Regions from separate parts of the Ruegeria sp. AM7 genome, predicted to be linked through region 3. Evidence: riboswitches for the same ligand, from Rfam matches in the RefSeq annotation. Region 3 holds a riboswitch; each other region holds the start of a gene.
What was found. A riboswitch is a leader RNA that binds a small molecule or an ion and turns the genes downstream of it on or off. The one in region 3 is predicted to bind cobalamin.

Region 1 (2,197 bases), 1.9 Mb from region 3:
ACAGATCTGCCAACCGCCAAACGGCTTCGGGCGGAACCATCTGGTCGTCCTCGAAAGTGAACAGATCGACCGGTTTGCCTTTGTCTGCCCAGGTTGCAGCTGGCAGCGTTTTTCCGATTTCAGGCAGATAATTTTGGGGTGCCGTGCACCACTTGCGCCACTGCCAATAAACCGATGCAGGCAGGTCGGCCCCAAATCCCACTGCTTTTCCTGGCAGGTATCCAACTGTTTTTACCGCCAGCGGAACATGTCCATACCAGAACAAGGACGCCAGCGCGCGATAAGGCCAAGGGTGATCACTGATTGTCACCAGCCCCGAACACACACAGATCATGCGATCTATATGGTCGATATCAGGTTGTATTGGCCCCAACATCCCTCCGACCGAGTGCCCTATGCTCCAGTGTTCTGCGTGTGGGTAACGCTGGCGCATTTCCGCTCTGGCGGCAGGCATGTCGGTCAGCGCCCAATCCGCCATCTTTACCCGCGATTCCTGCAGTGGTCCGGTTAGTGAGTGGCCAAAGTCGCGATAGTCGTAGGTCAGGCAGGCGATCCTCTGATCCGCTGCCAGCCAATGTGCGAAATGCTGATAGTAATCCCTCGGGACACCGGTCGCACCATGTATAACCACGGCGACTTTGGGATCAGTCACGGGCCGGTACAGGCGCGCCGACAGCATTGCCGAACCGGCAGAAAACCGAAAATCCTCGGTCAGGACGGGGGGTGTATCATCCAGCATAGCGTTGCTCACCTGATCTGAACTGTTCGGTTCACCCCTTATCCCCACTTCTTTGGCCGGGCTGAGTCAAGGGCGCATCAAGATGACCAAACGTCCACTTTGCGCGCGCGCCCGCTTGACTCAAAGCCCGCTCAGCCGCTAGCGATGGCGTGATGGTTCTTGTCCCGTGTCGGGACAGGATGAAAAGGGAACACGGTGCGGTTCTGCCCGGTCATGCCGGAACGATCCAATGCCGCGACTGCCCCCGCAACTGTAAGCGGTAAGCAATGCCTAAATACCACTGGCCCGCAAGGCTGGGAAGGTCGGCAACGCGATGACCCGCAAGTCAGGAGACCTGCCATCAAAGCAAAACTGTAACTCGGGCGGGGTGTCCGGGCGGGATTGTCAGCGCGCTGTCACACCTGATCCATGCCCCGTTCCCCGCGCGGAGGGCGCATTATGATCTGGAAGACAAAAACGCACCAATTCAGTGCAACCCTATGTCAGAAAACCGGCAAGACCTGCCCGGCTCTGGCGCAGATGGCACGAGCTGTTGTGCAAGCGATGGAAACCGCAGTACCAGCCACGTCGGACGAGTTCGCGTTGGACGGCAGCGGAGAGCTGGGCCATTGCCCACAGGGCTGCATCGCCCGATTCCGCGCCCAGAAAGATCAAATTCGCATCTTCTGCGGCACCAGCACGGACGCCTCGCTGGACGCGTTGGACGGTTATGCGGATATGCTGTTCGGCCCCGATGCTGCGGCCCGTCCGACCGGCCTGTTGCCTGCGCCGCCCTGTGCCATGCTTGAAGTGTCAGAGCTGGCCCCGGCGCAACCAGCACAGCCCCAGCAGCATCTGGCGCTGTAGCTCAGCCCGGCGCGCGGCTGGCCCAGCGCATCTGCCCATCGGTTTCAACCGCACAGGGCCGCACGAAGCGCAAGCGACGCAACGCCGCGTCGGGTGCCATACCTTGTTCTACCATCAGCCGCAGGGCGATCATCCCCGACCGCCCGCACCCGCCCCGGCAATGCACCAGCACCCGCCCTCCACGCGCTAGAATATGCGCGGCAGACTGGCTGATCCGGGGCCACGCGGCCTCGGTGTCCGGCGACGGCGCGCCAAAATCCACAATCGGCAGGTGCGTCCAGCTTATGCCCTCGGCCCGCAGGTCATCCCCCAGTGTTCCCGCCCCGGCCTTCGCCATCTCGGAGCTTGTGGTCATTGAGATCACAAGATCGGGCCGCCAGCGGCGGATAACATCCAAATCCCGCGCATATTCCCCCGCGCGCCCCGGCAGCGGCGCCAGCGCGACATAACCAGCCCCGACCGCGACCGCGTGAATTGCAAATGGCTCCATCCCCGCCCTCCTTTTCACATAGCTTCTATGCCGTGCAAACTGACCTGCAAACCGAATTTCCCCCAAGGCGGCGGTGGACGCGGGCGGCGGGGGTCTCTACGCTGCATCGGAACCCGAATCCG
Region 2 (2,197 bases), on a different contig from region 3:
CATGGGTGGCGAATTCGGGGATCATGACAATGTCATGGACAATCATTATGACGGTTATCCCCAGTCCAGCGACCAGCGACAACATCCGCCCTTTGGCGTCGGGATCCAAATGGTTCGTCGGCTCGTCCAAAAACAAAAGTGTAGGGTTCTGTGCCAGCGCACGCGCGATATGGGCGCGCTGACGTTCGCCACCCGACAACACTGCCATGCGCTTGTCGGCAAGCTCCAAAAGGCCGGTCAGGTCCAGAATTCGCGTCAAGTCGTTTGCGTGATCTTCAGAGGAGCGGTCCGAGCGAATTGGAATTTGCCCAAGTGCCACATAGTCACGCAGATGCAACCGCCCATCGGGATATTCCTGCTGACTAACGACGGCAATTTTTCGGGCGCGCTCCGTCGCTGACAATGTCTTCAAGCTCTGCTCTTGCACCAGAACGTCGCCTTCAGACAGAGCTTCAGCGCCACATAGTAAGTTCAGCAGAGTGGTTTTGCCAGCGCCATTCGGACCGGCAATGGCCAGAACCGACCCCTCTTCCAGATCGAACGAGATGTCCTGCAACAGAACGTCACCGTGAAAAGAATAGTAGGCTACACCACGCGCCTGCAGGAAGGGTCTGCTCATCATCGAGCTCCTCGAACAGCCAACGCCGGCATGCGCGCCAATGTCTTGCTTATCAGAGGCGCAGGCCTGTCTGTGGCCTTTGTCCAACCAGTTGCGCTGCCCAGGTATTGTGTGGCGAATTGGGCAAGAGCATTCAGCTCCTGCTCGGTGCCGATATCACCAAACAGGTATTGGGCTTTTCCCAGGGCCTGAAATCCGACAGTGACCGGGTGATCGCATCCAGCCATACAATCTACTGTGCGCACTGCGAAACCCTCAGGCAATTCAGGGCACAAGGCATCCGCAATGTGCTGCGCTGCCTCCAGACCCTGACAGGTCGCGCAGATCAGAAGAAAATGATCAGTGGGCTCGGCCATCAAGCGCCTGTTCCACGGCCACTGGGGCCGTACTGAAACGCGGTCGCGCGTAAAGGCATACGAGGTACCATCAAGCCTCCTTCCAGGACGCCCCGCCCCGGGTTGGTTTCGGTTGCGATGGCAGGTCTCCTGACTTGCGGGTCGAGGCTTGGCCACCCTTCCCGACATTATTCATGTCAGTGGGATATTGGCTTCGCTCACCGCCTACAGTTGCGGGGGCAGTTACGGACTTGGCACTTAAACCTCACCGTATTCCCTTTTCACCGCTGGAGCATGCCCCAGGGAACCATCAAATGCGTCACTGCCCGAGATCAGATCGCCGGTCAACACAAATCACCGGAGGTTGCGCAGGAATATAGTTTTGAAAATATGTTTCCCTTCAGGAAAATTGCAGGCGATAACGACGAAGCGAAAGGCGTTAAGGATAGGTTGGTGAAAGCATCAAACGATAGGTCCAAACCTCAGTTTTCTCAGGATCCACACAAGGTCAGGGACCCCGGTGAAAAGAACCTCGAAACGGCGATCGGTCGGGAAATCCGCGCGTTGAGGTTACAGCAGGGCGTAACAATTGCGGAATTGTCGGGGCTGACCGGGTTGTCCATCAGTATGCTGTCAAAAATCGAAAACGGATACACATCGCCTTCATTGACGACGCTGCAATCTCTGGCCAATGCCCTAAGCACGCCGATCACTGCATTTTTCCGCAGATTTGAAGAAACCCGAAACGCAACCCACACCAAAGCGGGAAAGGGCGTTGAAACAGAGAGGGCCGGGACACGCGCAGGCCATCAATACAGCCTTTTGGGTCATATGGGGTCTAATGCCAGCGGTGTTGTGGTTGAACCCTATCTGATCACGCTGACGGAAAAGTCCGACACTTTCCCGACGTTCCAGCATGACGGAATTGAAATGCTCTACATGCTTGAAGGCGAAGTCGATTACAGACACGGCGATCAAATTTATCTGCTCGAGCCGGGGGATACGTTGTTCTTTGATGCGGACGCACCGCATGGACCCGAGGTGCTGCGCAAACTGCCAGCCCGCTACCTGTCGATCATCTCATATCCGCAGACGCGTTAGTCACGATTCGGCGATTGATAACCCGCTGCTGAGGTTTTGCGGGGTTGCTGTCCGTGATTTTTGAATGCGGGGGAAATAGATAGCCGAAAATATTCCCCATATGAATATTAATTTCCCTTTGTTGATAACCTAAAGTTCAGGT
Region 3 (2,197 bases):
AACTCTCGGTCGCCATAACGGGCGATGCCGTCGTCAAAGATACGCATCATCACCGGGTTGATCTCGAGCGGCACCCCCGCCCGGTCCGCCACATCCTGAAACAGGCCAATGTCCTTTTTCACCAAATCCATCGTGAACGAAATGTCCCGCGAGCCGTTCAGAATGACTTGGCTTTCGGTTTCATGCACGAAGGATGTCCCGGATGAGATCTTGATTGCCTCGTATGTGGTGTTCAGATCCATCCCGGCGGCTTTGGCGGTCACAAGTGCTTCTGCGCAGGTGATCAGGTTGGCGGTGGCGAGGTAATTGGTCAGCACTTTCAACACCGAAGCGGTCCCTAGGTCACCGGTATGCAGAACCCGTCGGCCCATGGTGGTCAGAAAGGGCAGTATGCGCTCGAATGTGGCCCGGTCGCAGCCCGCGAAGATCGAGATATTGCCCGTCGCGGCGCGATGACAGCCACCCGATACAGGACAGTCTACCGCTGCGCCGCCGCGCTCGATCACCTGGGCGCCAAGTCGCTTGACTTCGGCTTCATCAGTAGTGGACATCTCCATCCAGATTTTGCCGGGGCTGACCTCAGGCAGCATCTCCTGCATCACCGCGTCCGAAGCGGCAGGCGATGGCAGGCAGGTAATAACCGCGTCGCAATCGCGCATCAGCTGGGCCGGGCTTTCGGCGGCCTTGGCCCCCTGTGCCACGAAGCCGTCGACGAGGTCAGAGTTCAAATCATGTACCGTCAGTTCGATCCCGTTGCGCAGCAAAGACCCTGACAGTTTGCCGCCCACATTGCCCAAGCCGATAAAGCCCACCTTCATGCGATACACCTCCTTTTTTGGCGTCGTTTTGTTCATGGCACCATGCCGCCCCACCCAAAGTCATGCCGCCCAGCGACGCTGTCAGGTCGCTTTTAACCCGAGGTGCGAAAGATGTTTGCGACTCGCTTGACAAGGGCCTGCCCGGTGCCGCATGTCCGATCCGTTGGTGTCCATCTGCAGATGGATGAAAAGGGAATGCGTCAGCGGGTCATCCGTCAAACGCAGCCGCCCCCGCGACCGTGACCGGAGAGGGTGCCCAAGCCACTGGCCAGCAAGGCCGGGAAGGCGGGTCATCCGACAGGGCAACCGCCCTGAAATCCGCAAGCCGGGAGACCTGCCAGCACCCGCGATTGAAACCGGACGGGGTGTTCCGGTGCCGGGTCACGCACGACCCGCATGAAACCCCGTCCCCCACGATGAGGATTTAGGGGGATGAGAGACATGACCGAAACCGCTCCGGTCGAGCTGCTGGTTTGCACCACCTGCCGCCGCGGCCTGCCTGTTGAAGATGACGCCCAGCGCCCCGGCACGTTGCTGCACAAGGCGTTGGAACAGGCCGAACTGCCCGAGGGCGTGGCGCTGAAGGCCGTCGAATGCCTGTCGAATTGCGATCAGGGCTGCTCCATCGTGCTGCGCGGCGGGCCCGAGCGCTGGACCTTTGTTTATGAGAACCTGAACGAGGTCGATCATGTCGACGTCATCGTCGACGGCGCGACCAAATATCTGGCCACCGAAGACGGTCTGGTCAAATGGCGCGAGCGCCCCGAACATTTCCGCAAAAACTGCGCCTCGCGCATTCCCCCGATTGGAGCCTGACATGTCCACTTTGGAAAAACTTCCCGTTACTGTGATTACCGGCTTTCTTGGTTCGGGCAAGACCACGCTGGTGCGACACCTGATGCAGAACCCGCAGGGCAAGCGTCTGGCCGTGGTGGTCAACGAGTTCGGCGATGTCGGCGTGGACGGCGATATCCTGAAATCCTGTGCCATCCCCGATTGTCCGGCGGAGAACATCATGGAACTGGCCAATGGCTGTATCTGCTGCACCGTGGCCGATGATTTCATCCCCACGATCGAGGCGCTGATGGCGCTGGAGCCGCGCCCCGAGCATATCCTGATCGAAACATCCGGTTTGGCCCTGCCCAAACCGCTGCTCAAGGCGTTCGACTGGCCCGATATCCGGTCGAAAATCACCGTGGACGGCGTGATCGCGCTGGCCGATGCCGAGGCCGTGGCCGCCGGTCGCTTTGCCCCTAATGTCGAAGCGGTGGATGCCCAGCGCATGGCCGACGATTCCATCGACCACGAGACTCCACTGTCCGAGGTGTTCGAGGATCAGATATCCTGCGCCGACATCATCCTGCTGACCAAGCCCGATC

Region 1: linked by a shared signal. The riboswitch ahead of ACR3EG_RS17200 (hypothetical protein) and the one ahead of ACR3EG_RS07515 (DUF1636 family protein) in region 3 are both predicted to bind cobalamin.
Region 2: linked by a shared signal. The riboswitch ahead of ACR3EG_RS02355 (DUF1636 family protein) and the one ahead of ACR3EG_RS07515 (DUF1636 family protein) in region 3 are both predicted to bind cobalamin.

Annotation. Positions count from the first base shown of each region.
Region 1 is NZ_JBQFJE010000003.1:2,644,700-2,646,896, forward strand. Features, by position in the region: gene ACR3EG_RS17195 (alpha/beta hydrolase family protein) at 1-739, opposite strand, end outside; cobalamin riboswitch at 876-1,095, shown strand; gene ACR3EG_RS17200 (hypothetical protein) at 1,178-1,585, shown strand; gene ACR3EG_RS17205 (protein-tyrosine phosphatase family protein) at 1,587-2,075, opposite strand.
Region 2 is NZ_JBQFJE010000001.1:545,555-547,751, forward strand. Features, by position in the region: gene ACR3EG_RS02350 (ABC transporter ATP-binding protein) at 1-619, opposite strand, end outside; gene ACR3EG_RS02355 (DUF1636 family protein) at 619-975, opposite strand; cobalamin riboswitch at 1,078-1,281, opposite strand; gene ACR3EG_RS02360 (helix-turn-helix domain-containing protein) at 1,408-2,055, shown strand.
Region 3 is NZ_JBQFJE010000003.1:763,735-765,931, reverse strand. Features, by position in the region: gene ACR3EG_RS07520 (NAD(P)-dependent oxidoreductase) at 1-854, opposite strand, end outside; cobalamin riboswitch at 966-1,174, shown strand; gene ACR3EG_RS07515 (DUF1636 family protein) at 1,260-1,634, shown strand; gene cobW (cobalamin biosynthesis protein CobW) at 1,636-2,197, shown strand, end outside.